DNA from 3 places in the Nitrospirillum guaranorum genome. Region 3 is predicted to be linked to each of the others. Evidence: riboswitches for the same ligand, from Rfam matches in the RefSeq annotation. Region 3 holds a riboswitch; each other region holds the start of a gene.
The links. A riboswitch is a leader RNA that binds a small molecule or an ion and turns the genes downstream of it on or off. The one in region 3 is predicted to bind cobalamin.
Positions count from the first base shown of each region.

Region 1: another riboswitch for cobalamin. It lies ahead of cobW (cobalamin biosynthesis protein CobW); the one in region 3 lies ahead of UAJ10_RS26895 (TonB-dependent receptor).
Region 2: another riboswitch for cobalamin. It lies ahead of cobU (bifunctional adenosylcobinamide kinase/adenosylcobinamide-phosphate guanylyltransferase); the one in region 3 lies ahead of UAJ10_RS26895 (TonB-dependent receptor).

Region 1 is NZ_JAYEES010000002.1:603,089-613,187, forward strand. Features, by position in the region: gene UAJ10_RS08280 (cobaltochelatase subunit CobN) at 1-562, opposite strand, end outside; gene UAJ10_RS08285 (cobaltochelatase subunit CobN) at 685-2,916, opposite strand; gene cobW (cobalamin biosynthesis protein CobW) at 3,074-4,123, opposite strand; cobalamin riboswitch at 4,415-4,646, opposite strand; gene UAJ10_RS08295 (glycosyl hydrolase family 28-related protein) at 4,758-6,347, opposite strand; gene UAJ10_RS08300 (hypothetical protein) at 6,447-8,186, opposite strand; gene UAJ10_RS08305 (tetratricopeptide repeat protein) at 8,544-10,099, shown strand, end outside.
Region 2 is NZ_JAYEES010000001.1:155,107-165,205, forward strand. Features, by position in the region: gene UAJ10_RS00495 (MFS transporter) at 1-780, shown strand, start outside; gene UAJ10_RS00500 (alpha/beta hydrolase) at 879-1,883, shown strand; gene ybaK (Cys-tRNA(Pro) deacylase) at 1,921-2,406, shown strand; gene cobD (threonine-phosphate decarboxylase CobD) at 2,615-3,646, opposite strand; gene cbiB (adenosylcobinamide-phosphate synthase CbiB) at 3,664-4,647, shown strand; gene bluB (5,6-dimethylbenzimidazole synthase) at 4,653-5,306, opposite strand; gene UAJ10_RS00525 (cobyric acid synthase) at 5,303-6,796, opposite strand; gene cobO (cob(I)yrinic acid a,c-diamide adenosyltransferase) at 6,796-7,416, opposite strand; gene cobU (bifunctional adenosylcobinamide kinase/adenosylcobinamide-phosphate guanylyltransferase) at 7,435-7,959, opposite strand; cobalamin riboswitch at 8,121-8,356, opposite strand; gene UAJ10_RS00540 (glycosyltransferase 87 family protein) at 8,505-9,719, shown strand; gene UAJ10_RS00545 (efflux RND transporter permease subunit) at 9,947-10,099, shown strand, end outside.
Region 3 is NZ_JAYEES010000004.1:1,156,020-1,166,118, reverse strand. Features, by position in the region: gene UAJ10_RS26915 (hypothetical protein) at 218-1,060, shown strand; gene UAJ10_RS26910 (hypothetical protein) at 1,057-1,443, shown strand; gene UAJ10_RS26905 (hypothetical protein) at 1,440-2,156, opposite strand; gene UAJ10_RS26900 (4'-phosphopantetheinyl transferase family protein) at 2,438-3,157, shown strand; gene UAJ10_RS26895 (TonB-dependent receptor) at 3,158-5,227, opposite strand; cobalamin riboswitch at 5,367-5,594, opposite strand; gene UAJ10_RS26890 (DEAD/DEAH box helicase) at 5,990-7,588, shown strand; gene UAJ10_RS26885 (hypothetical protein) at 7,659-7,895, shown strand; gene UAJ10_RS26880 (DUF2177 family protein) at 8,015-8,434, shown strand; gene UAJ10_RS26875 (hypothetical protein) at 8,413-8,901, opposite strand; gene UAJ10_RS26870 (DUF1295 domain-containing protein) at 8,991-9,833, opposite strand; gene UAJ10_RS26865 (ChrR family anti-sigma-E factor) at 9,837-10,099, opposite strand, start outside.

The DNA of each region.
Region 1 (10,099 bases), on a different contig from region 3:
CGGCCAGGGGGTTCACGGCGTCCGGCTCCTCCAGCCCGGCGACCTTGCGCGCCGCCTGGTCGAACAGCGCCAGTTGCGCCGGGAACATGTCACGGAACAGGCCGGAGATGCGCAGGGTCACATCCACGCGCGGCCGGCCCAGCACCGTGGCCGGCAGTATCTCCACGCCCGTGACCCGGCCGCTGCCGGCTTCCCACAGGGGGCGCACGCCCATCAGGGCCAGGGCCTGGGCCAGTTCCTCGCCGCCGGTGCGCAGGGTGGGGCTGCCCCAGCAGTCGACCACCAACTGCCGGGGCCAGTCGCCCTGGTCCTGCAGATGACGGGTCAGCACGGCATCCGCCCCCTTCCAGCCCAGGGCCCAGGCGCTGGGCGTGGGCACGGCGCGGGGGTCGATGGCGTAGAGGTTGCGGCCGGTGGGCAGCACATCGGCCCGGCCGCGCGCAGGCGACCCGCCGGGGCCGGGTGGGACGAAGCGACCGTCCAGGCCGGCCAGCAGGGCCTTCATTTCCGCCGGACCGCTGGCGGCCAACAGGGGAGCCACCTCGACCCGCAGGGCAGCCAAGACGTCAGCAGCCCTTGACCATTCCGGATACGGAATGAGAGTGCCGGCCACCAAGTCCCGTACTAGGCCGTCCAGTGCCGCTCGAACCCGACCGACGCTGGGGGCTGCCCCGGTCCGCGCGGCTAACACAGCCGGCATGGGATGGGGCCAGGGGGGGCGGCGTCGCCGGTGAACAGGTCCTCCAGCGTGCCGCCCAGGCCCAGGTCGCGGGCCAGCGCCTCGGTCAGTGCCGGCCGGTCACGACGGGGGAAGCGGGCCATGGCGGCCAGGAAGGCGGCCTGGGCGCCGTCGTCCAGCGTCGCCCCGAAGACATGCAGGCCGTCGCGAATCTGCATCTCCTTGATGTCGCACAGGTGGGCATCCAGCCGGGCCAGGGCCTCGTCGGGCAGGTCGCCCGTGACCAGATCGGCGGGCAGGTTCAGGTCACGGGTGACGCCGGCCTCCCACGCCAGGTCGCGGATGCGGGCCCGCAGGGTGGGAAGGCGGCGCGGGTCCAGGCTTTGCGCCTGGGCATATTCATCCAGTGCCTGCTCCAGGGCTGCCAGATCGCCATGCAAGCCCGCCGGCACCGGCGGCGGCGGCAGGTGGCCCACCAGCACCGCGCCCAGGCGGCGGCGGGCCTGTACGCCCTCACCGGGATTGCTGACGATATAGGGGTAGAGGACGGGCAGGGGGCCGGCCAGTCGCTCAGGCCAGCAGTCGGCGGACAGCGCCACGGCCTTGCCGGGCAACCATTCCAGGGTGCCGTGGGCGCCCACCTGCACCAGGGCATGGATGTCCACCACATGGCGCAGCCACAGGTGAAAGGCGGCGTAGCCGTGGCTGGGGGGGGTATCGGGGTCATGGTGGGCGGCGCTGTCGAGGACGCCCTGGCCCCGGCTGGGCTGCACCGCCACCAGCAGGTTGCCGCAGGGTTGGACGCGAAAGCGCAGCGCGCCACCGCGCGCCAGCGGATCGGCCTCGGGCGGTCCCCACTGGTCGGTGATGGCGGCCAGCGCCGCCGGGTCCATAAGCCGGGCGTAATCGCCCAGGCTCAGGCCCGGCGCGTCGCCGTCAAGGGGCCGGCGCAAGGCGCTCATCAGGGCGGCGCCATCGGTCGGCATGCCGGCCACGCCATAGCCGGCGCCGGCCAGGGCCGCCAGCATGGCCAGGGTGCTGGCGGGCGTGTCCAGGCCCAGCGCCAGACCGGTGCCGCCGCGGGCGGGATAGTCGGACAGCACCAGGGCCACGCGTCGCTCCGCCGGCGGGGTGGCGGCCAGCCGGGCCCAGGCGGCCGCCTTGTCGGCCAGCGCGTCCACCCGGTCCGCACGGGGGCGGCTCAAGGTCGGGGCGTATTCCAGGGCGGGGTCCCAGTCGGCCGCCGCCTTGAAGGCAATGGCGGGGCCTTGCAGCCGACCGTCCATTTCCGGCAGCACCACGGTCATGGCGAGGTCCGCCGGGCCTAAGCCGGCGCGGGCCTTTTCCCACAGCGCCTCCGTGCCCGTGGACAACACGGCCTGCAGCACCGGCACGCCGGGGGCGTCCAGCGGCGATGAGTCCTCCGGACCCTGGCGCGCGGAAAATCCGGTGGCGTTCAGGACCACGGCTGGCCGCAGGGCCGCCAGTTCGGCCGCCAGCCATTGGGCGGCCGGGCCTTCCTTCAGGCTGGCCACATAATAGAGGCGGGGCGCCAGGCCGCGCCGGGCCAGGGCGTCGGCCAGGGCGTGCAGGGGCGCCAGGTTGCCGGCCTGCAGGTGCGATCGGTAGAAGACCAGCGCCGCAGGCGGGCCTTCGACAGGGATGGGCGCGCGCCACGTCTCGTGCCGCCCGTATCGGGGCAAGGGTGTGGGCTCGCCCGCCAAGAGGGTGGCGGGTGGCTGCCGGCCCAGCAGATGGGCGGTCTCGGCCAGGAACCGGGCGGTGTTCTCGGGCCCGCCTTCAACGAAGCAGCGCCACAGCCGGCGGGCGGCGGTCTGGTCCACGGTGCCGGCGGCGTCCAGGCCGGGATCGGCCTTGGCCTCGCCGGGCAGGACGGCCAAAGGGATACCTCGGGCCTTGCAGGTCTGTGCCACCTGCTCCAGCCCATAACGCCAATAGCCGGTCCCGCCGTTCAGGCGCAGCACGACCAGGCGGGCCCGCGAAATCACCGCCTCGACATACAGGTCGACGGACAGGGGATGGCCCAGGCGCATCAGGTTGGCCAGGCGCAAGGTCGGCCGCCAGGGAACATCACCCAGGGCGTGGTAGGCGGCGGCCACCGAGGACAGGTCGCTGTCGGAAAAGGACAACAGCACGCAGTCCGCCGGCGTTTGCCCCAAATCCTCGGCTTGGGGGGACGCCAGCAGATCCTCGGCCTGGGTGGGCAGCAGGTGCATGGGAGGGGCGGAACCCGTGTGACGACACTGAAAGACGAAAGCGAGCGTTATGCCGCTCTAGCCCCTATACGCCGTCAATTCAACAGGTGGATTGGTCAACAGGCAGGGGGATGGGGGATAGGGCCGCTTTGCGTCCACGCCCCGCACCCGCTGCCAGTCAGGCGGCCAGCGCCGCCTCGATGGCCGTCCTGTCCATGCCGGTCTCGCCGATCACCACCAGGCGGCTGCGTCGCGCCTCGTCCGGCGCCCACAGCCGGTCATAGCTGGTCTGGATACGGTTCCCCACGCCCTGGACCAGCAGGCGCATGGGCTTGCCCGGCACATCGATGAAGCCCTTCAGGCGCAGGATGCCGAAGCGCTGGGCCGCCTCGACCAGCCGGCGGACCAGGGCCTCGGGATCGGCTTGGGACGGCAGTTCGGCCACGAAGCTGGTGAAGTCGTCGTGGTCGTGCTCTTCCTCGTTGTCGTGATGGCTGACGCGGGCGTCCAGGTCGGCTTCCGCCGCGGCCGACAGGCCCAGCAGCACGTCGGGGTCGACATCGCCATGGGCCACGCGCACCAGTGGCGGGGCGGCGGGTCGCAGGGCCTTCACCGTCTCGGCCACAGCGGCCAGCCCGGCCTCGTCCACCAGGTCGGTCTTGCTGACCAGGATCAGGTCGGCGCACAGCACCTGGTCCTCGAACACCTCCTGCACGGGGGTCTCATGCTCCACCGTGGCGTCGCCGGCCTCCATGGCCGCCTTTTGCCGCGCCAGGGCCTCGGCATCCGGGGCGAAGCGGCCCTCCGCCACGGCGTCGGCCGCCACCACCGCTACCACGCCGTCCACCGTCACGCGGGACCGCACGGCCGGCCAGGTGAAGGCGCGCACCAGCGGCTTGGGCAGGGCCAGGCCGCTGGTCTCGATGATAATGTGGTCCGGCGGGTCGGCGCGGTTCAGCAGCGTTTCCAGCGCCGGCACGAAATCATCCGCCACCGTGCAGCACAGGCAGCCGTTGGCCAGTTCGATCACCCGGTCCTCCGGGCAGGTCTCGTCGCCGCAGCCCTTGAGCACGGCGCCATCGACGCCGACATCGCCGAACTCATTGATGATCAGCGCCAGGCGCCGGCCGCCGGGGTTCTGCAGCAGGCCACGAATCAGCGTGGTCTTGCCGGCGCCGAGGAAGCCGGTGATGACGGTGGCGGGGATTTTGGCGGTGGGGGTCGGCATGTGCGGGGCTCTCAAGCGAAAGGCGGATAACGGGACGCACTTCGGTCGGCAGTGGGGCGGGTGGGACGCGACGCGTGATGCGGCCAATAATCCCGATTTGAGCGGAACGCGATCAGGTAAAGCCACTTGATCGTTTAAATCCACTCTACCATGAACAGGTTATGAGCAAGCCGCAGTGACGAAAGATCATATCTTGCTCTAGCGGACAGCGAATGGAAGGTGCGCGAACGAAACCTCGGTGGGAGGAGGACCATGGCGATATTCCCTTTCTCCGTCATCCCGGCAGATTGGACGTGGGCCTTCGCGATAGCAAGTCTCCTGGCTTGCGGATTATAACGCCGACCCTGCCTTCTCGGTCGAGACCCAAGGTCCACACCAGTGGCATTAACCGTAGGTCCAACTGGGGACCGGCTGTGGGTCAACATTGACCGCATACAGTTGCGCGGGCAGCTCCGGCATCGAACCAGACTTCCTATTATCCCCCCGACCAGGGCGAAAGGATACTATCACTCCGGCGAAACTGCGCCGGGTCGGAGGCGGCGATCGATGGCTTTGTGGGCGAGCCTCGACTTTCCTCGAAAGTCCAGCTGGTGCTGGTGCGTGGGGGTATCTGAATTGTCGCCGATCATCAGCTTCACTCCAGCACTCGGACGTTGTAACGTGTTGTGACCGGCGTCGCAGACGAGATGGCGCACACTTTCACCGTCACCGCTCCCGGCGCCGATACGAAAGCCCGGATCTGGAATCCGTCCCCGGCATCCGTCCCGGCGGGACTGGCGATTGCCGCCATGGAAGGTTGGGCGCTCGCGACGACGGCGATCCCGGCGGCGCATGTTCCCGCCTCCAGCCGCCTACCTCCGATGGGGGGCGTCGTCCCGGCCAGGGCTAACCTGTCGGCGCCCAGGGTAGTGCTACGGCCTGAATAGACGGCGGAAAGGGCGATATATTGGCCGCTTCCGTGGCTATCGATATCCCCTTTGGTGGCGCCCGCGTGCTTGACGTCTTGGACGCTAATCTGGTCGGCGCGGTCAGCCAGAACCACGTCGTAATCCACGGGATTGCGCCCATCGCTTCGAACAAAGCTGCTGCCGTCCAGATTGACGTCGGTTACCGTGCCCGACAGCATGACATGGTCGCCGCCGTGGTTCTCGCGGTTGTTGGCGCTGAAGATGGACTGACCTAACTTGAAGCCCGAGCCGGCCGACAGATTTAAGCCGTGACGGCCGTTCAGAAAAAAGGCGGATCCGATGGCGATGACGTTGGTCAGACGAGGGTCGTCATTGTAGAAGCCATCTAGGTCGGACAGCTCGCAGAGCACGCCGTTGAAGCTCCACGCTCCACGATTGCCGGTGTCGCCAGGGGCTCGAGTGGAGTGGATACAATATTGAGCCTCATCGAAGCCGCCGTTGGAGAATGTTAATCCGACTGCGACATCGCCAGGATATTGAGATTTCACTTCTAACGCCGGACCTTTAGTGAAGCCCACATGATAGTTGGCCATGTTGAAGCCGTCGGTGTCCTGGATCAGGATGCCGTAAGTGTAGGTTCCCCGCTGCTGTGCACGGGAATTGGTGTTCACAACGAAGTTTTCTGATGGATTGTCCCCATCGGGACCGGACCGGTGCACCCACCAAAGCCGTGACCCCTCGCTCTTGTTGTTGCCGCCTGGATTGACATCATTGAAATACAGACTAAGGGAGGATTCAATTTCAATGCCAATATATTGACCGGCGACGGAAATGTGGTCAATATTGCCCCCTACAACATTTAGATAATGAATACCTGCGCCTGATTTCGGATCGTCTGTACGATAAATTTGAAAATCCCGAAAATTAACAGAATACAGGCGTGGGCTTTTTTCATTATTTTTCACAAAGAATACGTCGCCACTTGATGTCGGAAATAAAGTCGTCACGCCTTTTCCCGATCCTTCAATTGATAAATCATCGCAGCTTATGTTGATTGTGTGGGATATGCTATATGACCCAGGCGGAATATGTATGGTTCTTGGCGAAACCGCTTTGCTTTTGGCGCAGGCAGCGGAAATAGCTGCTTCAATTGGGGTGGCGCTATCCTGCTTGCCAGCAGGATCCGCCCCAAATTCGAGAACATTCAGGGTCTGTGGCAGGACAGCCTTTTCCTGTGCCGAGGTGGGATGCGCGCAAAAAAGGCAAGGGACTGAAAACAGGAACCAAATAAATGCCTCGGCCGGAGCGCTTCGCATATTTCCACCCACATCGGATGTCGATTACGGGGAACGCCGGCGCTTTGCAATTCCGGTAGTGAGGATATGCAAAGCGTCGACAAATTATTATCGCATGGATTACAATCGTCTGAGCTTGCCCATGTTAAAAACATAAGCACCGAGCGAGCGGTAATCCGCCGTTCCCGGTTGATCCAGGCCCGGAATGAAGGTGCTTCTGGGGACGATCTTCACGGTAAAGAATCCGCCCCGAGCCTCAGCCTGGAATTTAACCTCTAGGCGATCTTCAGTCATGGAGAATGTCGGGACGGTACGGCGATCATTTATATAAAAGGTTGGCGCATGATCCGGCGGCATCTTATTTATAAGCAAAGTCAATTCCCAGATTCCGGATTCAGCCCAGATGGTAAGGACGCCCTGCTCCCGGCACCACCTGCCGCCAAACGCGACTTCAAACTGGTAGAAGCCGTCGTCGAACCGTGCTGGAATCACTTCTCCCAAGTCGCCCGAAAGTGCACCGTCGGAAAGCATGCCGGGGAAGGAGCGGTAGCCGGCTGTCTCTGCTCGCTTGATCCGGTCTTTCAGTTCTTCGACGAAGTTTCGGATTTTTTGCGGAACCAGCGCGATGAAGCGTGCCTGATTGCGTTGCGCTATTGGGATAATCGCGTTGATATATGCGTTTGCATCCAAGTCTATCTTAGCTACTGTTTCTTCAATAGAATTCATTGCCGCAGCAAACCGATGCTGAGGACTACGTATAGTGTCATACCTCTCATCAATGACGGAATCGTAGGTCTCATAGCCGCTCATGCGCAGTGCTGCTAAGCTGTAAGGGCCAGATAGCACGATAAACGGGACGCCTAGCAATATCGCCTTGTAGGTCTTTTCCGTTAGCAGGAAATCATAATCAGAAGTACCAAAATCTGTTTCCGTTATGATCGCAAAATGGCTGTCTCGAAAATAATTCTTGATATCGTTTCCGGTGCTCAGCACTTTTTCATTAAATATGCCCCGATCAGAATACGCTGCCTGAAAATTAACATCCAATACGTAAGGTTCATTATTCAATATATGGCCGAGGGACTGGTCTATATCAGTCCTATTATGGAGCTGCATGGCAAGTGTAAGTGCCGCATTAATTTCATTTTGACGAATGTGGGCGTTGTCAATTTCCGCTGCGTCTTTTCCGCCAAATGAAAAGTGCCCTCTTTCGAGCAATCCGCGCGCTTGCAGGTAGCTGGCTAAAAGGACCCGATGGCGTCGGACGCGGCGATTTAAGCTGATGTACATCCGGCTGCGCTGGAGGGACGCCAGGGGAAAATCACCGATTTCGGTCATTTCCTTTTGGTGCATTATATGAGTATAAAACTCAAAGAACCAAGCGCCAACGGCAGTATACCCATAAACTTGCGCCTTATCAGACATAATGGTAGTGGCGGAGTTGTTCCCTAGAAATACAATCCGGTCGACGGGAAAATCTACAAGCTGCGCAAATTTCGGAATGTAGGATAGATACTGAATGTGTGTACATTCCCAGGAGAGATTTATCAGGACATACGCCCGAGGGTCACGGAGCATTTTATGCAGAAGGCCATATACTCGACGAAAGAATTCCTGATTTTTATATAATTCCGCCGCAGATACGGTATCAAAATTAACATACGCCCCTATTGGCAGCAAAATTATTTCAGATGTAGCTTCTTCTAGATTGTCAACATGAATGAATTCGAATAAATCGGAGTAATTCTCATTCTCTACTACATATTCGACGAAGGGAGATTTATAGAAGCCGCCGCCAACAATGCTATTTATATGTCCGCCGCCGGTTTTTTTTTCATAGGCAATTCCGATTGTGCTCATGTTAATTCCAGTCTGTTGCAACTACGTAAGAAACGTGCTTCTGCACCATATACCAAGATGTGGCGGCACGCCAGTTGATGGGCCTCCCCCGTTGCCGGAAGGCCGGTCATATGGTTACTTGAAGCGCCTGGGGTTTAATCTCCCGGGGGAGGGGCGGCGGCATGGTTGATTGGCGAGATAATAAAATGAGTGCGGTCGTGGCATTAAGGCTATATCCTTCGTCCAAACCGCATTTGGTGCCGCATGCCGAAGACTATAATTGCTGACCGCCGTGATCTTCTTGGGGGGCGCCTAATCCCTCTGGTAAATGCCATTCGGTTAGCCAATAAAACGGGCGCATCATATGGCTCCACATGGTTGACAGCCAATGATGCGTTTCAGAGATTGGTCGCGGATGCGGATGATCTCTTCTCTTCCGAGTTCTTGGCCCGCAGTGTGGTCGGGCTTGATGACAAACGCCTTGAGACTGGAAGTCGGCACGTCACCGTGCTTAATTGCGCGGAGCAGGCCGAGTACGGTATTCATGATCTATTTTGCATACCGGACTGGGAACAGGAAACCATAATTCTTGACCGGCGCTTCGCCCTTTATGTCGTGGATCAATCTGAGATATTTTCCAATGTTCGAGAAGAGTTTTCAGAAATATTTTGGTCCTTACCATTTTCGGAAAAGATGAACCAGGCATTGCGCCAATTGAATCAGGCGTTAGATGATGAAAATTCGGCATCAATACATATTAGGCGCCTTCATTTGACCTCAAATACGAGCATGCAGTTAAATAGATTTGATAGCTACCTGGAAATGGACACCTACTGCGACGTCGCTGCGCACCTCTTGGATAATGTGGCATCCAAGCTGCTGATTGCAGCCGACAATGACACGAGTGTCGACTACGTGCGGAGGCGTTTCCCGGGGCGGGCCATATCCGTACGCGACGTCATGGATATTTCCGAATTAACCGGCATCCAACGCGCCTTGCTTGACATGGTGTTTCTGTCGCACGGCAAGTCAGTCTGTGGGCCACTATCCGCGTACGGCATTATAGCATCTTATATTGGCAATATTTCATATCGCAACGTGGCTTGGTATGCCGCGCGGAATAAGTTAGATACGACTGATCGTAGCGGGGCGATAGGGCTATTGCGTGCGTCCTTTGAAGGGCGCGTCGGGGATTTCGCGTCGACCCGTGAGATTGGCCCAAACGACTTCGGGCTAGCTTACCGGATGGTCATGGGCACCGTTCATTCTGCTCCTACCGTAGCCTTGGACAAAGCCAGCATCGGCTTGGCTCAGCTGATCGCCGGCGCCCATCATCCAGTTGTGCGCACCGATTGGGGGCTGGCCACCCATGCGCTGGAAATGGCCGCACGGTCGAATGATCGCCCGGACGTTGTGGACGCGCTTGAGCAATTTAGGCAGATGGTCAATGGGCACCAAGCCGATGTCCTGCCTCGCAGCAACGACAAGATATTGACGCGTGTCCGCTCGGCCCAACTTGCGGCGCGGGCCGACCATGCAAATACCCCGGCTGATTATCAGATCGCCATTTCGGCCGCCCGCGATGCTGCGGCCAACCCGAGGGGAATCTTTCTGCGGTGGGCAAGAAGTCTGGCAAATGCGGGGGCTTTGGCCGAAGCGATTGATATTTGCCGCCAAGCCGTGGCGGAAGATCCCCATTTCGCCGAAAGCTGGGCCGAGCAAGCGGAAATCATGGCGCAGGCCCACCAGGAGGAGGCAAGAGATGTGGCGCTTCGAGCATGCGAGCTTGATAGGGAAGATGCGCGATACTGGTATATTCTCGGTACGATCACTGAAGATTGCGGCCTCTTGTCGGAGGCGCGAAATGCCTATCAGGAAGCGGTGCGCGCTGAACCAGAGAATTTTAACTATCGGAACTGCCTGATTCACGTTTC
Region 2 (10,099 bases), on a different contig from region 3:
CTCACCATGGGACTGTACATCGGCGGCACCGCCATGGGCGGCATGGCGGGCCGCATCCTGACCGTGCTGATCACCGACGTTGCCAACTGGCGGGTGGCGGTGGGCCTGGTGGGGGTGGTGGGCATCCTGGCCGCCCTCACCGTGGCCATGGCCCTGCCGCCGTCGCGCCATTTCCGCCAGCGAGAGGGGGACCTGTGGAGCGGCCTGGCCGCCGCCTGGCACCTGCACCTGTCGGACAGCGGGCTGGTCGCGCTGTTCGCCACCGGCTTCCTGGCCATGGGCGCCTTCGTCACCGTGTTCAACTATGTCGGCTTTCGCCTGCAGGCGCCGCCCCTGAGCGTTCCCCCGGCCACGGTGGCCGTGCTGTTCCTGGTTTATATCTTCGGCATCATCAGTTCGCCCCTGTTCGGCGGGCTGTCCGGCCGCTTCGGCCCCGGCCGGGTGCTGGTCGCGTCGGCCGTGCTGATGCTGGCGGGCCTGGGCATCATGGACATCGCGCGGCTGGACACGCTGGCGCTGGGCCTGGGCCTGTTCACCTTCGCCTTCTTTGGCGTGCATTCCGTGGCATCCGGCTGGATCGGCCTGCGCGCCCGTCAGCACCGGGGCCAGGCCTCCGCCCTCTACCTGTTCGCTTATTATATGGGCTCCACCCTGGCCGGGACGGCCGGCGGCTTTTTTTGGCACGGCTGGGAATGGACAGGCATCACCCTGTTCGTGGGCGGGCTGCTGGGGCTGCTGATCCTGAACGCCCTGGGCCTGGCTGCACGACGTGTCCAATAGAACATAATTTTTGTGTTCTATTTGAGATATAACACATTGACTGTCGTATATGCGCCCGGCCATACTACGCTTCACGCGGTAATTTTTGTGAGGATGTCATGGCCGCCAGCTCCGCTTCCACCTCGCCCAATGACGGCGGCTTTTCCGTGCCGGACGACGTGTCCCCGGCCCTGGCCGACCTGCTGCGGGAGATCGGGCCGCCGCGGTACCGTGACATTCCCCTGGACGCCTTGCGGGCCGGCTACGTGGAAAGCCGCCGCCCCCTGGCGCCGGAGCCGCCGGCCCTGGCCTCGGTCATGGACCAGATCATCGGCGGGCCGGCCGGCCCCCTGCGGGTGCGCCTCTACCGCGCCAATTTCGGCTGGCGGCCGGTGCCGGCGCTGCTGTTCCTGCATGGCGGCGGCTGGACCATCGGCAACCTGGAAAGCCATGACACCCTGTGCCGCCAGCTGGCGGCGGCCTCGGGCCATACCGTGGTGGCGGTGGATTACCGCCTGGCGCCGGAACACCCCTATCCCGCCGCCCTGGATGACGCCTGGGCCGCCCTGACCTGGCTGGCCGCCAGCGCCGAGCGCCTGGCCATCGACCCGCTGGCCATCGGCGTGGCCGGCGACAGCGCCGGCGGCAACCTGGCCGCCGTCCTGGCCCTGAAGGCGCGGGACGAGGGCGGGCCGCACCTGAAGACCCAGGTGCTGATCTACCCTTGCACGGATCTCACCGCCGACCGTCCGTCCCACCATCGCCGCGCCAATGGCTATCTCATGAGCCGGGATCAGTATCTGTGGTACGTGGACAACTATGTGAATGGCGCCGACCGCGGCGACTGGCGCCTGTCCCCCCTGCTGGCCGACAGCCTGGCCAGGCTGCCGCCCGCCGTCATCCTGACCGCCGGCCTGGACGTGTTGCAGGATGAGGGGCGGGAGTATGCCGCCCGCCTGGCCGGCAGTGGCGTGCCCGTGCTGCACACCGTCTACCCGGACATGGTGCACGGCTTCATCACCCTGGGCGGCCGCCTGCCGCAGGCGCAAAAGGCCGTCAGCGATATCGCCAAGGGCCTGGCATCCTTCGACATTTACAATTTCATCGACGGCGCCGGTATTTGATACTCTTCCCCACAGGATAAGGGGAGCGTTGGATAGCATGGCGACCAAGGGAACACCGGCGGTGCGCGCGGTGGAGGCGGCGGGCGTGGCCTACCGCCTGCTGGAATACGATTACGACCCCAACGCCGCCGCCATCGGCCTGGCCGCGGCGGAGGCGCTGGGCCTGGATCCGGCCCTGGTCTACAAGACACTGGTGTGCCAGTTGGAGGGCGGCTCTGGAGGTCTCGCCTGCGCCATCATACCGGCCGGGGCGCGCCTGGACCTGAAGGCGCTGGCGGCGGCGGCCAAGGCCAAGAAGTCGGACCTGGCGCCCCAGGCGGTGGCGGAGCGCAGCAGCGGCTATGTCGTGGGCGGCATCAGCCCGCTGGGGCAACGGCGCACGCTGCCCACCTTCCTCGACCGGTCGGCCGGGGCGCTGGCCGAGATCATCGTGAACGGCGGGCGCCGGGGCCTGCAGCTGGCGCTGGCCCCGGCAGACCTCATCAAGGCAGCCGATGCGCGATGGGCCGACATCACGGCCTGACCCCAACCTTACGCCCCGTTGCCAAAGCCGGCCCCCGGCCCGACCATGGTCCCGTCGGAACGGCGCCCCCGTAATCCGGCCATCCGGAAGCTGTTGGCCGAGGCGCATCTGGACACCCGCCGCCACATCGACATCCCCAACCCCGTCCAGTCGCCGGAAACGGCCGCCCTGCCGGACAAATACTGATTCAACCGATAGGGCATGCGCGTCAGAATGCCGCCAGCGCCGCCGCCAACCGGTCCAGCGCGCCCCCGTCCGCCGTGAGGCCCAGGCGCAGCCAGCCCTGACAGCCGGCATGTTCCGGAAAGGGCCGCGTCCACAAGCCGGCATGGGCCAGATGCCGCCACAGGGCGGCGGCGTCACCAGCATCCACCAGCCGATACAGCGCCGTGCCGCCGATGATGCGCAGGCCGCCGGCCCGCAGCACATCGTCCAGCGCTGACGCCTCGGCATCCAGCCGCCGCCGCGTGGCGGCCTGCCAGTCCAGGTCGGCCAGCGCCGCCGCCCCGATGGCCAGGGCGGGGCCGCTGACCGCCCAGGATCCCAGGGCCAGACGCGCCGCGCCCATCAGCGCCGGCGGCGCCAGGACGAAGCCCAGGCGCACCCCACCCAAGCCGAAGAACTTGCCGAAGGACCGCAGGATCACCAGCCCCGGCGCGCCCGCGTGGCGGCAAAGACTGCGCCCGGGGTCAAGGTCGGCATAAGCCTCGTCCACCACCAGCCAGCCGCCGCGCGCGGCCAGCCGCCCCGTCCAGTCCAGCAACGCGTCCGCATCCCAGGTGCGACCGTCGGGATTGTTGGGGTTGCACAGCACCACGACATCGGCGGCCTCCGCCGCGTCATCCGGCGCCGCCACCTGACGCACGGCGTGGCCGGCGGCCGACCAGGCGCGGGCGTGGTCGCCATAGGTGGGGCCGACGATGGCCACGGCCCCGGTGGCACGCAGGCGTGGCAGGACCTGGATCCACAGCTCCGATCCCGGCGCCGCCACCAGGCTGTCCGGCCCCGGCGCGCCATAGGCCGTGGCCGCCGCCGCCAGCAGCGCCCATAGGGCGCCCCGCGTGGGCAAGGCCGTCCAGGCGACGGGCGGAAGGGGGGGCAAAGGATAGGGCCAGGGGTTGATGCCGGTGCTGAGATCAACCCAGGGGCCGGGCACGTCGGGGAACAGCGCCGCCGCCTGGGTCAGGTCGCCGCCATGACGGATCTGGCTCGGAGGGGTGTGGATTTCGGACCTCATCATGCTAAACCCCAGACATCATGACCGTCTTCCCCACCCTTTACCCCGCCCTGCCCTGGCTGGCCCTGGCCGCCCTGGCGCTGGAGGCCCTGCTGGGCTATCCCGACGCGCTGTATGCCCGCATCCGCCATCCGGTGGTGTGGATCGGCGCCCTGATTGGCCGGCTGGACCGGGCCTGGAACCAGGCGGGGCGGCCGATGGCGGGACGCAAGGCCGCCGGCATCGCGGCCGAACTGGTGCTTGTGGGCGTGGCGCTGGCCGTGGGCGTCTTGCTGCAATCCCTGCTGGCGCGGCTGGGCGGGCTTTGGGGTACCCTGGCGACGGGCCTGGTGGCCAGCAGCCTGCTGGCCCAGCGCAGCCTGCACCGCTTCGTCGCCGCCGTGCCGCGCGCCCTGCGCCAGCGCGGGCTGGAGGGTGGGCGGGAGGCCGTGGCCCACATCGTCGGCCGCAACCCGGCCAGCCTGGATGAGGCGGGCGTGGCCCGCGCCGCCATCGAAAGCCTGGCGGAGAATTTTTCCGACGGGGTGGTGGCGCCGGCCTTCTGGCTGGCGGTGGGCGGGCTGCCGGGACTGCTGGCCTACAAGGCCATCAACACCGCCGACAGCATGGTGGGCCACCGCACACCCCGGCATGAGGCCTATGGCTGGGCGGCGGCCCGGCTGGACGATGTGGTGAACCTGCCGGCCTCGCGCCTGACGGCCCTGCTGCTGATCCTGGCGGCCTGGACGCGCGGGACGGCGCCGGCCAAGGCGGCGCTGGCCGCCGTGCGCCGCGACGCCGGCCATCATCGCAGCCCCAACGCCGGCTGGCCGGAGGCCGCGATGGCGGGCGCCCTGGGCCTGCGCCTGGCAGGCCCGCGCACCTATGGCGACGTGCGGGTGGACGATCACTGGATGGGCGACGGCAGGCCCGAGGCCACCGCCGCCGACATCGACGCCGGACTCAGCCTCTACCGCCGCAGCCTGGCCCTGCTGTGGGGCCTGGCGCTGGTGTTGGCGCTTTAAACTCCTCATCGCTGGAACAGCACGTCGGACACTGGATGCCGCTGTTCCCAGTGGGCGCGTTCCAGTTCGGGCACATCGTCCGACTCGGCGGGATAGCCGATGCAGAGATAGCCCACCAGGCGCCACGCGGCCGGCACCGCCAGCAGGCCATTCATCACCTCCGGCCGCAGGATGGAAACCCAGCCCAGGCCGATCCCCTCCGCCCGCGCCGCCAGCCACAGGGTCTGGATGGCCGCCACGGCGGAATAGGCCAGGGTCTCGGGCATGGTGCGGCGGCCCAGGCCGGCGCCCTGCGCCGGGTCGGGGTCGACGAACACCGCCAGGTGGCAGGGCGCCTCGCGCAGGCCCGCCAGCTTCAGGCTGGCATAGAGGCGGGCGCGATCCTGCGCCTGGGCCGCCAGCGCCTCGGCGTTGCAGCGCTCGAACTCCGCCCGCACGGCGGCGCGGCGGGCGGGATCGTCGACGCGGACGAAACGCCAGGGCTGGCTGAGCCCCACGGACGGCGCCAGGCAGGCCAGGTCCAACAGGCGTTCCAGCAGGCCATCCGGCAGCGGGTCGGTGCGGAAGCGCCGCACATCACGCCGCCAGACCAACAGGTCGCGAAAGTGGGACCGAAAGTCGGCGTCGAAGTCGGGGCATGGCTTGTCAGGAGCGGTCATCGGCTGATGGCCCATAGCGCGTCGAGGTCCAGGTGGCGTTCGGCGGCGATGGCCAGTTCATCCAGCGCCGCCTCCACCGTGCCATCATAACTGTCGAGGCCAGGAGCGGCGTTCCATCGCCGCAACCAGGCCGCCCGCTGGGCGTCATGGCCGAACAGGCCGTGGACATAGGTGCCGGCGATGCGGCCATCCGGGCTGACCGCCCCTTCCGCCGCCGCCCCGCCGCCCCCGGTATCCAGGTGCAGCAGGGGGCGGGCACGGTCCGGTCCCTGGGTCACGCCCAGGTGCATCTCATAGCCCGTGAGGGCCGACCCGCCGGCGGCGTCACGGCCCGTCACCGCCCGCAGGGTCTTGGCCGGGGCCAGCACGGTTTCCACGTCCAGGTAGCCCAGACCGGCGGCGGTGCCGGGCGGCCCCTCGATGCCGTCGGGGTCGGCCACCGTCCGGCCCAGCATCTGATAGCCGCCGCACAGGCCCAGAACCCAGCCGCCCCGGCGCACATGGCCCGCCAGGTCGATGTCCCATCCCTGCGCGCGGAGGAAGGCCAGGTCGGCCAGGGTGGCCTTGGATCCCGGCAGGATGACGCCCTGGGCGTCGCCCGGCAGGGGCCGGCCGGGGGGCACCATCGCCACCGTCACCCCCGGCTCCAGCCGCAGGGGGTCGAGGTCGTCGAAATTGGCGATGCGCGACAGCATGGGCACGGCGATGCGCAAGGGCCCGCCGGCGGCGCGTTTCGCCCAGTGGGCCAAGTCCATGCCATCCTCGGCCGGCAGGCGGGCGGCGGCGACCTGGTGCGGCATGACGCCGAAACAGGGCCAGCGGGTGCGGGCCTCGATCTCCGTCACGCCCTTTTCGAACAGCCGGACATCACCGCGGAACTTGTTGATGAGGAAGCCGCGGATCTGGGCGCGATCCTCCCCGTCCAGCACGCCATGGGTGCCCACCAGGCTGGCGATGACGCCGCCCCGGTCGATGTCGCCAGCCAACACCACCGGCACGCCCGCCGCGCGGGCGAAGCCCATGTTGGCGATGTCGCCGGCGCGCAGATTGGTTTCCGCCGGGCTGCCCGCCCCCTCCACCACCACCAGGTCGCACTCCGCCCGCAGGCGGTGGAAGCTTTCCAGCACGGCCGGCAGCAATTCCCCCTTGCGGCGCTGGTAGGATGAGGCTTCGGCATTGCCCAGCACCCGGCCGCGCAACACCAGTTGCGCGCCCACGTCGGTCTGCGGCTTCAGCAGCACCGGGTTCATGTCCACCGAGGGCGCGACACCGCAGGCGCGGGCCTGCAGCGCCTGGGCGCGCCCGATCTCACCCCCATCCGACGTCACGGCGGCGTTGTTGGACATGTTTTGCGGCTTGAACGGGCGCACCCGCAGGCCGCGCCTGGTGTAGGCCCGCGCCAGGGCCGCCACCAGCAGCGACTTGCCGACGTCCGAACCGGTGCCCTGGATCATCAGGGCGCGGGCGCCCCCGGCGGTGCGGTCGGCCATCAGAAGTCGATCCCGCGCTGCGCCTTGATACCGGCCTGGAAGGGGTGCTTCACCGCCTGGAATTCCGTCACCAGGTCGGCGGCCTCGATGATCTCGGCCTTGGCGTTGCGGCCGGTGACCAGGACGTGGGTGTCGGGCAGGCGGGCGTTCAGCCCGGCCAGCACCTCGGCCACGTCCAGATAACCGTAGCGCAGCACGATGTTGATCTCGTCCAGCACCACCAGGTGGTACTGCGGGTCGGCCAGCATGCGCCGCCCCAGGTCCCAGGCGCGGACGGCGGCGGCGATGTCCCGCTCCTTGTCCTGGGTGTCCCAGGTGAAGCCCTCGCCCATCACATGGTGATCGATCAGGTCGGAAAAGCGCGTCAGCGCCGTCTGCTCCCCCGTCGCCCAGTTGCCCTTCACGAACTGGATAAATCCCACCCGCAGGCCATAACCGGCGGTGCGCAGCATCATGCCCAGCGCCGCCGTGGTCTTGCCCTTGCCGGGGCCGGTGTGGACCATCAGCAGGCCCTTCTCCCCCGTCGCCTGGGCCACGCGGGCGTCCTGCACGGCCTTGCGCTTCTGCATCTTCTCGCGATGGCGGGCGGCTTCGTCGTCCGGGGACTCAAGATCGGCCATGGCAACCTCCTTCCGCTCTTATTTCACTTTCAGGGGCAGGCCCGCCACCGTCAGGAACACCTGCGACGCCGTGGCCGCCAGGCGCTGGTGCAGGCGGCCGGCATGGTCCCGGAAGGCGCGGGCCAGCGCGTTTTCCGGCACGATGCCCATGCCCACCTCGTTCCCCACCAGGACGGTGGCGCCCACGCGGGCGGCCAGCGCCGCCTCCAGCCCCGCGACGGCGGCGGCCACGTCCCGATCGGCCAGCATGACGTTGGTCAGCCATAGCGTCAGGCAGTCGACCAGGACCGGCCCATCGCCGCCGGCGGCCAGCGCGTCGGCCAGATCCAGCGGCGCCTCCACCGTCGTCCAACCGGGCACGCGGTCAGCCTGGTGCCGGCCGATGCGGTCGCGCATCTCGTCATCCCAGGCCTGGGCGGTGGCGATATAGGTCCAGGGACCGGGCAGCGCGGTCACCAGCCCCTCGGCGAAGCGGCTTTTGCCGGAGCGGGCGCCGCCCAAGACCAGGGTGACGCCGGGGACGGCCATGTGCTCATGCGTCATCAGTCAGTTCCATCCCACCCGGTCTCACGCAGCGGTGGTACCAGAGGCCAAGACCGGCCGGAAGGAGGGGATTGCCTGTCGACGAGACCGAGGGGCCGCGAGCCCATGGGGCCCGCGTCGCCGCTGACCGGTTCCGCCGGGACACCCCGCCCCCGCGACCCTGCGCAATACCGCCGGCGGCAGGTCTCCTGGCTCACGGGTCAGGGCGCCGGCCCGGCCTTCCCAGGTTCCATCGGGAACCCAGTGGCCATCCCCCATACGGGGCCCCGTACGAGGGCGGGCGGCGCTCACCGTTCACAGTTGCGGGGGCAGCCGTGGAGTCGGATGCCGGGCATCCCCACCACGTTCCCTTTTCATCCACAGGCGTGCCTGTGGAACCGTCGGCGACGGCAGCCTTACGGCAATCGTTCGCGCCGGGCAAGGGCGGCATCGCGGCATTTTATCATAAATATGCAACGGCCAGGCCTTAGGGCTTGACCTTGAGCGCAAAGGTGTTAGGCATAGACCATAGAGCCTATTACCTATGAGATAGGTTGTTCCGCAGCATGGTCCGCCCGCCGCTTCTTCCCCTGCCGCGCCCACTGGTGTTCGGCCTCGCCCTCTGGGCCATCGCCCTGGTGGCGATCGAGGCGCAGGTGATTAGTGGACGGTTCGTTTCTGAATTCCACATCTACGCCGAGGCCACCTGGGCCTGGTGGCAGGGTGCGGAGATTTACGAGGACGGCATCAACGGCTTCCTCTACCTGCCGTCCAGCGCCGTGCTGTTCACTCCGTGGGCCTATCTTCCGCCGCTGTTGGGGGATGCCCTGTGGCGCCTGAGCCTGCTGGCGGTGTGCTGGTGGGGCGTGGGGCGGCTGTGCCGCCTGCTGGCGCCGGCGGATGGCCGGGGCGTGGATTGGCAACGGCTGTTCGGCGTCGCCCTGCTGGCGGCACTGCCCATTGGGGTGGTGGATCTGCGCGGCGCCCAGACGGAATTCCTGATGCTGGGCCTGATGCTGGCCGGCCTGGCCGACGTGGCGGAAGGCCGGTGGCGCCGTGCCGCCTTCCTGCTGGTGCTGGCCGGCGCGTTCAAGCCCCAGGCCCTGGCCCTGGTCATGCTGGCCTTCGCCCTGTGGCCCCGCCTGCGCCTGTCCCTGGCGCTATGGCTGGCGGCGGCGCTGGCCCTGCCCCTGGCGCACTGGGACCCCGGCTACGCCCTGGGGGAATACGGCCAGCTTGTGCGCAAGACCATGAGCAGCGCCAACCCCGGCGGCGGTGTCTGGCACGATTTCGCCAATGGCCTGGCCACCTTGGGCCTGCCGCTGGATCTGATGGCGCAGACCGCCATCCGCGCCCTGGCCGGCGTCGCCGTGCTGATCCTGGCGCGCGGCACCGTCAGCCGCCTGCCGGCCCCCAAGGCCGCCGCCACCGTGGCGGCGCTGATGGTCACCTATCTGCTGTTGTTCAACCCACGCACGGTCCTGGGCCATTTCGGCGACATGGCGCTGGTCGCCGGCGCCCTGGCGGGCTGGGAATTTCATGTCCGTCGCAATCGCGCGCTGGGCTGGGTGCTGGTGCTGTTGTGCTTCGCGCTGACCACGCACGTTTGGACACGGGGCCTGCATCTGGCCACCGCCACGTGGTTCAAGCCGTTGCTGGCCTGCGGATTCGGCCTGTACGTGGTGGTGCGCTGGGTACCTTCCCTGCCCGACCGCCCCGTCGCAGGGGGTCAGGACGCCGCCCGGGATACAGCGGGGGAGAGCCTGGCCATCCAAGGCTGATCGCCTTACATTCCCTTCGCCAACGGCGCAGTGACGCAGGCCACAGTTTTCCGATTTGGCGGCGATTGGTCGCGGCATGCCTAAATTCGAACCGTTGCGTATCGAAGTAGGTTCCCCTGAACCATCAAGCGCGTTAATTGTTTTGGGCTGTGCCGGGCGGGGGGCGACCTCGGCCCCTGGGCGTAGCGTTGCATTTTTCCGCATCGCATTGCCGGAGCCCCGTCCCCATGTGGATCGTCGCCTACGCCCTGAGGCGCCCCTATAGTTTCGCCGTGCTGGCCGGCCTGATCACGCTGCTGGGCGTGCTAAGCCTGTTCAAGATGCCCACGGACATCTTCCCCGAGGTGGAGATCCCCACGGTCACCGTGGTGTGGAGCTAC
Region 3 (10,099 bases):
GGGTTAGGGTTTGAGCGGAACGGGCGCCGGCGACGGCGCCCGTTCCTGTTTGTGGTGCGCGTGAAGGTTGCACTTGCGTTAAGAACAAATCAAGAACATCATGGCCGCCGCATCATGACAGTCGGAAAGGGAAGGCGCTATGACGGCGTTGGCGCAGCGATGGTTCAGGGCGTCGGATCAACCGACGGCCCATGGCTTGGCGTGTAATGACAATGGCGTGAGCCTGGCGGGTATTCCATTGCTCCGGCGGACGGCGGCGGGCTTTGAACCCCAGCCGGCCGCCATTCTGCAGCCTTTGATCGCCGCCGCCTATGGCGTCTCCGATCCCGATGTGGTGCCGCTGATTGGTCGGCTGAGGGTCGTCGCGCGGGCGCTTAACGACCGGGATGGCGCTCGGACCAGGATCGCCGCTGTGCACCTGGCGTTGCCGGATGTCGATGACGCTGGCGTTGACCGCTTGTTCGGCATGTGTGCGGACTTGGCCAAATACGATCCCGCCCAGCCTAGGGATTGGCATGGGCGTTGGGTGCGGGTGAATGGTTCGACGCCGGATGTTTCCCTGCTCTTAGCCGCGAATTTCAAGCCGCCGCCAGGCGGGCTGGACGACCACTCGCGGCCCGCACTCCTTTTGGATGCAGCCTACAATGGAAAATACCACGACTTTATCGTTGACACTATGGCGGCATATATTCGCAACACCGGCGGGCGCGCGGAAACGAAGGTCTCTTTTGTCGGTGTTGGAGGCGTAGTTGCTATTGCGGATTTAGTTAGTCAGCCACCTGGTCGTCGCCCCGTTGTTGTCGAGGTAAAGACAGGAGTCGATCCGCAATTCACACCTGCGCAGCAAATAATATATCCACTGCTGGCGTTAGGTGGACACGCTTGGTCATTCGATGGGCGACTCATAAAAATGGGCCTGCCCATGGGGGAACCCCTGCCACGTCTGAATGTCTATTCGTATTCGCTCATCGGTCCTTATACCGAACCCGTTATTGAACAACTGATACCAGATTTTGTTAAGTTAGCTGGCTTAATGGATAATCTCGGAGGTTATTTATGACGGGCCGAGATTCTGACGATGACGACGCCTTCTTCACTGGATTGCTGGGCAATATGATCAGGACCCCAGAGCTTGCTGTGGATATGGCGGATCTGTTGGTTCGCCATCGATGTGGGGTGGAGCGGGCACAGCTATGCCGGCCGTGGACGGCCGCCGATGAAGGCCCCGTCTGGCTCGTGCTGAGCGCCCGGTTCACGTTGCCAGAGGATGAGGGCAATGAAAGCCAGCAGAAGGTGGTTATCCGCAAAGCGGACGGCGCCATCCTGGTGTTCATGAAGCCGCTGTATTGGAAGGTCCCGGCGGACATCGCCCAGTCATTCCAAGGCCCGCCGCGCTGGACTCCGCCAATGCCGCCCGGGGATACCTCTGAAGACGAATCCTAGAAGGCGTACTTCACCGTCAGGCTCAGCACCGGGTACCAGCTGTAGTCCTTCACATCGTCGCGCAGTTCCTGGCGTTCGGCGTCCAGGCGGTTTTGGAAGTCGGGTGTGGTGGTGACGGGTCCGCTGGCGTCGAGGGAAACCCTGGGCGTGCCGTGGTACATGGCGCCCAGGTCGACGCCGAAGCGCCAACGGTCAGCCACCGCGCCCTCATAGCCCACGCCGATATAGGGGGCGAAGCGGTTGAAGGCGATCTTGCCGTTCAGGCTGCCGACCTCGTTCGCGGTATAGGTCATGCCGTGGATGGTGTAGGTGGCGTTCCGCGGCGTGCCCTTCAGGTCGACCTCGTTGAGGTTCAGCCGCGCCCCGGCGGTCACGCGCCAGCCGTCGCCGAAGGGATGCAGGTCGGCCAGCAGGCCGAAGGACTCCAGCGTGGCGTCGCCGTCGTAGCGCACATCGCGCACCGTGTGGTTGGCGGAAAAGCTGAAGCCGTTGGCGTTCAGGCGCAGGCCGAAACGGTCGTCGAAGCGGGCGCCGATCTCCGCCCCCAGGCCCAGGGTGCTGACCACCGGGCCGACGCTCAGCAAGGGGGCCCAGCCCGCCGGGGTAGAGTCCGCCGGGGTGCCCGTCTGCGCCTGGGCGCCGTGGGCGAGGCACATGGCCGCCAGCGCCAGTGTGGCGGCCAGGATGCGGGGGGCGGTGCGGCGAGTGGGCATCGGCGTCGGGCTCCATCACGGGGCATGCGGCACATCACATGCGGCACTTCAATAGGATGGGCGCCCGCCGTGTTCCGTCGGGAAACGGAGGATCATTTTTGGGACAGCTCGGTACCACCTTCGGCGAGGCGGATATCCGAAGCTGTAGCGGTGCCATGGGCGGGGTACCGCGCCGGTTGGGGGCTCAGGATTGAAGGTCCTGGGACCGAGGCCTTGACAGGGGGCGGCCGGGCGCCTGATCTGGCCCGGCCCTTTGACCCCTGTCGCCCGAACGGATGACCATGCCGCTGCTGCGGACCCTGCCCTTGAGCACGCTGGATGACGCGGCCTATGCCCGCCTGTGGCCCCTGCTGGATGAGGGGGAGCAGGTGCGGGCCCGCCGCTTCGTGTTCGAGGCCAACCGGCGGGAATATGTGGCGGCGCACGGTTTGGCCCGGCTGTGGCTGGGCCGCCTGCTGGGTCGGCCGCCGGCGGCGCTGGTCTTCACCCCCCTTACGCCGCAGGGCAAGCCGGGGCTGGTGGGGGCGCCGGTGGGGCTGGACTTCAACCTGTCGCACACCGACGGCCTGGTGGCCTGCGCCGTGACCCTGGATGCCGGCACGCGGATAGGCGTGGATGTCGAGCGCGGCGACCGCCGCATCGGGGCGGAGGTGGCGACGGCCATGTTCGCGCCCGAGGAACTGGCTTGGCTGGATGCCCGGCCCGCCGGGCGCGGCGGGCCGGACCTGGTGACCTTCTGGACCCTGAAGGAGGCCTACATCAAGGCCTTGGGGCTGGGCCTGTCGCTGCCCACCGACAGTTTCGCCATGGCACCCGACGCCATAACGCCCCATGGCCCCGCGCTGATCCGCCACGACGGGTCGCTGCCGCCGGGCCAGGCCTGCCGGCTGTGGCGGCGCGACCTGCCCAGCGGTCACGCGGTGGCCGTGGCCTGGATGGGCCCGGTCGGCCAGCCCCCCGCCGACCTGGGGATGGAGGAAGGGCTGGCCGACCTGTGGTGATCAGAAAACCTTACCAACCGTGAAGCGGACGGAGCGGGGCTCCAGCGGGTGGACATGCAGGTCGCCGACGCCCTCCGCCGGTTCGCCCTTCAGCCGGTCGGTGTAATAATAGTCGGCGGCGTCATCCTTGCTGTCGAAGACGTTGTAGAGGCCGACGCCGAAGCGCAGGCCGCCCTCCAGCGTATAGTTGGCCGTCAGGTTCCACTCCTGGCTGCCCGACGAGCGCACGCTGTTGTCCTCGATCAGTGGATGGGCGCCGAAGTAGCGATACTCCACGCCGCCGCTCCATCCCGTCTCCTGGGGACCCAAGTCCCGCAGGTATATCGCCAGCGAGCCGATCAGCTTGGGCGCGTCGGGGATGAAGCTGCCGGCCGGATCGCGGTCGGTGTAGCGGGCATGGCTGAAGGCGACGCTACCGTAGAACTCCAGCCAGCCGACGGGGGCGTAGGTGGTGTTCAGTTCCAGCCCGCGCCGGCGGCTGGGGCGGCCCGCCTCCGTCTGGCCCACGTCGGCGTCGTAGGTCAGCTCCGACACGAAATCCATCTGGAAGGCCGTCAGGGTGGCGGTCAGGTTGGGCAGCAGGGTGCTGCGGATGCCCACCTCCTCGCCGGTGGCCTTGGCCAGCAAGGGCGCATCACCCCCATTGGCGCCTTTGGGGGTGACGCCGCGCACGTCGTCGCTGTGAAAGCCGCGGCCGGCGCTGACATAGACCTCCGTCCCCTCCCACAGGGTGGCGATGGCGCTGCCCTTGGGCTGGAACAGGCGGGCCGCCACCACGCCGGCGTTGCTGCCGTGGTCGGTGGCGGTCAGATAGTCCTCGCGCACGCCCACGACGGTGCGCAGCCAGGGTGTCCAGTGGCTGGTGGCCTGGGCATAGGCGCCGCCACCGGCCTCCCGGACGTTGTCATCGCTTAGCAGGGCGTGGGCCACGCGGGCCTTGGTCGCCCGCAGATCCACATGCACATCATCGAAGCGCGCGTCCAGGCCGGTCACGATCTCATGATCCAGGCCCAGCAGGCTCACGGGCCGGCTGTAGCTGACGGCCCCGCCGGCCACCATGCGGCTTTCATTTTGGGCGTGCTGGTCACCGTCGACGGGGTTGTCCAGGAAATGGGTGAAGTTGTTCCACAGCGTCAGCTGGTTGTTGATGACGTAGGCATTGGCCGTCACCTGACCGCCGGCCAGCCAGCCGGCCTCTACCGGCGTGGCGAGGGTGCCGGACAGGCTCATGCGCCGCGCCTGGCCGCCGTCCGTGGGGTCCAGGGTGCCATAGCGGCCGATCAGACCCTGCGCGATGGCGCGTTCCGGCTGGTCGGTGGTGGCGTTCCACAGCGCGCGGTAGTACATGGCCGTGACGCTGAAGCCGTCGTCCCGCTCCCCCTGGCCGTAGCGCAGCACGGCGTTGCCCTTGCGCAGGTTGTCCGGGTGGTCCCAGGGGCCGTCATAATGCACCAGCTCCCCACCCGCCATCAGCTGCCCGGCGCCCACCGCCGTGGTGCCGGCGGCGAAGGCGCGCCGATAGCCCAGCGTGCCGGCCGTCAGCGCCACCTGGGCCGGAATCTGGTCCAGATAGCCCATCTGGATGGAGCCGACAGCGGAGAAGTCGCCTTGCGCCGCGAAGTAGGGGCCCTTGGTGTAGCCGATGCCGCTGGCGAGTTCCGGAATCACGAAGTTCAGGTCGGTATAGCCCTGGCCGTGCGCGTGGGTGCGCATATTCACCGGCATGCCGTCCACGCTGGTGGCCATGTCGGTGCCGTGGTCCAGGTTGAATCCACGCAGCAGGTACTGGTTGGCCTTGCCCTCACCGCTGTGGCTGGTGACCACCAGGCCGGGCACCGTCTCCAGCATCTGGCCCACGCGATAGGCGGGCAGCAGATCCAGTTCCTCCTTCACCACCACGCCCTGGCTGGAGGTGGCGGCCGTGCCGATCAGGTCGCGGCGGGCGGCGGTGACCACCACGTCGTCAAGGGTGGCGGGGGACGACGCGTCGCCCTCCATGCAGGCGGCAAGGGCTGTGGGGCTGCTCAGAAACAGCAGCGGTGTTATTATTCCGGTAAAGAAACGACCCATGATTTGTTGGCCTCTGGCAACGTGACACGTCACCACGGGCCAAAGAATGGGTCACCCAACCCTCGGCCTGGATATTCCCAAACGGCCGGGACGGCGGACGCCCTCTCCCCATCGGTGCACCCCGCCCAATGTGCCCGTGCGTGACCACGGCGTGACGGCAGGTCTCCTGGCTCACGGGTCGTCACCCTGGCACCGCCTTCCCGGTTTCCCAGTGGCTTCGGTCCCCGCCCATGATATCGCGCGGGGATGGTGTCGGGCTCGCCGTTCACAGTTGCGGGGGCAGCCGCGGCATCGGGGAGGGGATCCCCACCGCGTTCCCTTTTCATCCCGCCCGGTCGGAGCGGGAACCGTCAGGGCTTTTCTACGGGGAATTGCAGGCGCGCGCAAACGCGATGTCGCGGCGCGGGGGTGAACACCCTGGCGCACAAGCTTGGCGGTTGTGTGACAAGGCCCACCCGCGCCGGGGCATGGCAGCAATACGGGGCGGTTCGAGCGATTTCCCTTGTACCTGGGACCGGTCACAGCCACTTATGCGGTCTTAAGGAATGGATGGCATCATCCGTTCCCATGCCGGGCCGCTGGGCCCGGCGGTATCCCCCGGGTGGCGCGTAGCGGTGGCGGCCAAATCGCCCCTGTAGCACCCAGGGCATACTCGACCTTCTGACACATGCCTGCCGGCACGCGCCCGGGCAAGGGCTTGACCGCGATCCGCGGCCGCGAGAAACAAACGCGGCCGGCGCGTCGCCCTGGGATTCCAAGACATTGACCGCTTTCGACACCCTTTCGCTGCGGCCTGAGATTCAGGCCGCCCTGGCCCAGCTGGGCCATCACACCGCCACCCCCATCCAGGCGCGGGCCATTCCCCATGCGCTGGAGGGCCGCGACATCCTGGGCATCGCCCAGACGGGCACCGGCAAGACCGCCGCCTTCACCCTGCCCATCCTACAGCGCCTGGGGGCCGCCCCCTCGGCCCTGCCGCTGCGCATGCCCCGCGCCCTGATCCTGACGCCGACGCGTGAGCTAGCGGTGCAGATCGGTGAGAGCATCACCAACTATGGCGTGGGCCTGAGGCTCAGCCACACCGTCATCCTGGGCGGCGTCGGCCAGGGCAGCCAGGTGAAGGCGCTGGCCAACGGCATCGACATCCTGGTGGCCACGCCCGGCCGCCTGCTGGATCTGATGACCCAGGGCCACGTGCGCCTGGACAAGGTCGAGGTGCTGGTGCTGGACGAAGCCGACCGCATGCTGGACATGGGCTTCATCCACAGTCTGAAGAAGATCATGGCCAAGCTGCCGGCCAACCGGCAGACGCTGTTCTTCTCCGCCACCATGCCGGCCGACGTCTCTGAATTGGCCAATAAGATGCTGCGGGACCCTCTGCGGGTGGAGGTGACGCCCGTCTCCACCACGGTGGAGCGGATCACCCAGAAGGTGATTTTCGTCCCCGCGGCGGAAAAGCGCCACGTGCTGGTCGACCTGATCCGCGGTGATGCCGGCATGCAGCGCAGTATCGTCTTCACCCGCACCAAGCATGGCGCCAACCGCGTGTCGGCCCAGCTGGAGCAGGCGGGCATCGAGGCTGCCGCCATCCACGGCAACAAGTCACAGAACGCGCGACAGAAGGCGCTGGACGGCTTCCGTGCCGGTGCCGTGCGGGTGCTGGTGGCGACCGACATCGCGGCGCGCGGCATCGACGTGGACGGCGTCACCCACGTGGTGAACTTCGAGCTGCCCAACGAGCCGGAGACCTACGTCCACCGCATCGGTCGCACCGCCCGCGCCGGCGCCTCCGGCGTCGCCGTGTCGCTGTGCACCGCCGATGGCGATGAGCGCGTCTATCTGCGCGACATCGAGAAGCTGATCCGCAAGTCCATCCCGGTGGGTGAGCGGCCCGAGGCCACGCCCCAGGCCGCCGCCGCCCCGGTGAGCCGTCCGCCCCTGCCGGCCCGCCAGCCGCGCAACGGCGGCGGCAATGGCGGCCGTGGACAGCCGCGTGGCCAGCGTGGCGCCGAGGGCCAGGCCGAAGCCAGGCCCGCCCGGGCCGACGGCCAGCGCCCCGCCCGGACGGAGGGCAACCGTCCGCAGGGCCCGCGCCCCCCGCAGGCGCCGCGTCCCCAGGGTCCGCGTCCTGAAGGGGCGCGCCCCGATGGCGCCCGTCCGCAGCAACAGGCGCGCCCACAGGGCCAGCGTCCGGCCCAGCCGCAGGGGCAGCGCCCCAACGCCGCCCGCCCGGCGGCACCGCGTCCCGCCCAGGATGGCCGGGGCACCCAGTTCTCCAGTTTCGTGGCGGCCTTGAACGCCAACGAAGATCAGCAGCCGTCGGCGCGCGAGGATCGCAACCGTCCGCGCCGCCGCCGCTGATCCCAGTCCGGGTCCCAAGTCCTGGTCCCAAGTTCTGGTCTTGATGGTTCTTTAGGAAGAGGAGGTCCCCATGGGCCGCAGCAGCAAGCCGAAATCCAAGTCCGTCAGCGAATTCGTCCTGTTCGACGTCCTGTACGATGACGGGTCGCGGTCGTCCAACCGTCGCGTTCCCTCGTCCGAACTGGGCGGCCTGGATGGTGACGAGCCCGCCCGCGCCATCATCGAGGCGCAGGACCGCGAAATCGCCGCCATGTCCGGCAATCCGCGTGGCCGAATCAAGTCGCTGACCCGCTCGCCGGTCCGGTAAGTCGCCGGTCGGGTAAGCCTTGGGCTGATCCATCCGCATCGCCGACGCGTATTGAGAAACGTCCCGTGCCCAGGTCCGGGGCGTTTTTCTTTTTTGGCTTCGCGGGGGAAGAAAAGGCCATGGGAACAGTGCTGCGCCAGGCCGCGATCTACGCGGCGACCCTTATCGCTTTCCTGGCCCTGGACGCCGTCTGGCTGACCCGCATGGTCGGGTTTTACCGCCAGGTGATGGGCGACATGGTCGCGCCCCAGCCGCGCCTGGGGCCGGCGGCCCTGTTCTACCTGCTCATGGCGGGCGGCATCGTGTTCTTCTGCGTGGAGCCGGCGACGCGGTCGGAGGCTCCGTTGACGCAAGCGCTGATGCGCGGCGCGGTGTTCGGCCTTCTCACCTACGGCACCTATGACCTGACCAACCAGGCCACCTTGCGCCTGTGGTCCGCCCGGCTGAGCGCGCTGGACATGGCGTGGGGGGCGGTCCTGACCGCCGTGGCGGCGGCGGCCGGCTGCGCCGCCGCCCTCTATTTCAGCAAGAATCCATAGTGGTTGCCGCCGGCCGTACGGTTCACGGTCTGGCCGGGAATATAATCGAAGGTGTCGTCCAAGGTCAGGCGCACGAAGATGGGCTTCCCCATCATGTCCAGGTGCGCCAGATCCGCGATCTCATAGTGCACATGCACCTTGCCGCCGGCCAATGACACCAGGGCGACGTCGCCGCCGATGCAGACCTGGCCGTTGAACTTGGCGCGCACGTAGTATGTGTCGCGCCCATCCGCCAGGACGGTGGATTCGACGCGCCGCACGTCCACCGGCGTCAGCGGCAGATCGATGCGATACATGGTCAGCACGTCCGTGCCCGTGGGACGGGTGGTATGCAGATCCAGCGCGCAGGCGGCCTGCAACATCTTCTGGTCCGGTCCGGGTCCCATGGGGTCGTCGCCGGAGCACCCGCCCAGCGCAAGACCGGCGGCCAGGGCCAGGACCGCCCCCTTCTTCATCCCATGCCGCATGTCATCCCCCGATACGGTAATACCCCGGGCGGTCGGTCGCCCCCGCCATCTAGTCAGCTAATCGTCCGGTGGGGCGGGCGGTCAAGGATTTATTCCGTGTCCCGCGTCCCTGTCCGCCGTGGCGGCCAGGGGAAGAAGGCGCTGGTCCGCCGGCGATAGTCGGCGAACGCGGCCCCCCGCGACCGCGCCATGTGCGCCTCCAGCGGTGGCAGGCCGGAGACGTGGACCAGCAGGACATACATCATGGCCGGCGCGATGAACGCCACCCACCCCCAAGACCAGGGGCCGTCTGCGGACGGCGCCAGGGCGAAGCAGGGATAGGCCAGCCAGATCACCCATTCGAAGAAGTAATTGGGGTGGCGTGACCAGCGCCATAGCCCAACATCGCAAATACGGCCCCGGGCATTGGGGGCGTGGGTGGGGGGGCGATGGCGGAAGCGGGTCAACTGAGCGTCGGCGATCCCCTCGCCGGTGATGCCCGCCAGCAGGACCAAGGTCCCCGCCACATCCAGGATACCAAGGCCGGGTGCCGGGTTGCGCGCCGCGATGTAGACCGTGACGGCCAGCAGCGCCGCCGCCACCGCCTGGCTTTGCAGGAACCAGAACAGGCGGGATGGCGCTTTCGCCCCCCAGGTCCGGATCAGTTCGGCGTAGCGCGGATCATCACCGGCGCCCCGTGTGCGCAGGGCGATGTGGCCGGCCAGGCGCGCCGACCACAGCCCCACCAGCGTGGCCACCAGGATTTGCCGGGCGCTGAGGGGCGTGTCTTCCACGGGGATGAGGGCCGCGGCCAAGCCGCCCGCGCCCACGGCCAGCGACCAGCACGTGTCCACCCAGCCCGATTGGCGGGTGCGCCGCTGGATGGCCCAGGCCAGCGTCATGATGGCGCATTGGCCCAACGCCACCGCCGCCAGCAGAAGGGCCGGCGTCAAGGGTCAGAGCCCGACCAGCGGCTGGACCAGGCGGCCCAGCAGGCTGTGAATGCGCAGCCGGCCGCGCACGGCGATCAGGCACAGGCAATCGCCGTCCGGCGACGCCAGCGGCTGGTGGTCCACGCTGGCATCCACCGCCGCCATGTCGCCGGAGCCGAAGCGGCCGAAGATGTCGCTGAAGGCGCCGTCGACGACGCAGGTGTATTCCTGGCCCCGATGGCCGTGCATGGGTATGGCCATGCCCGCCGCCACCCGGAACAGCATGA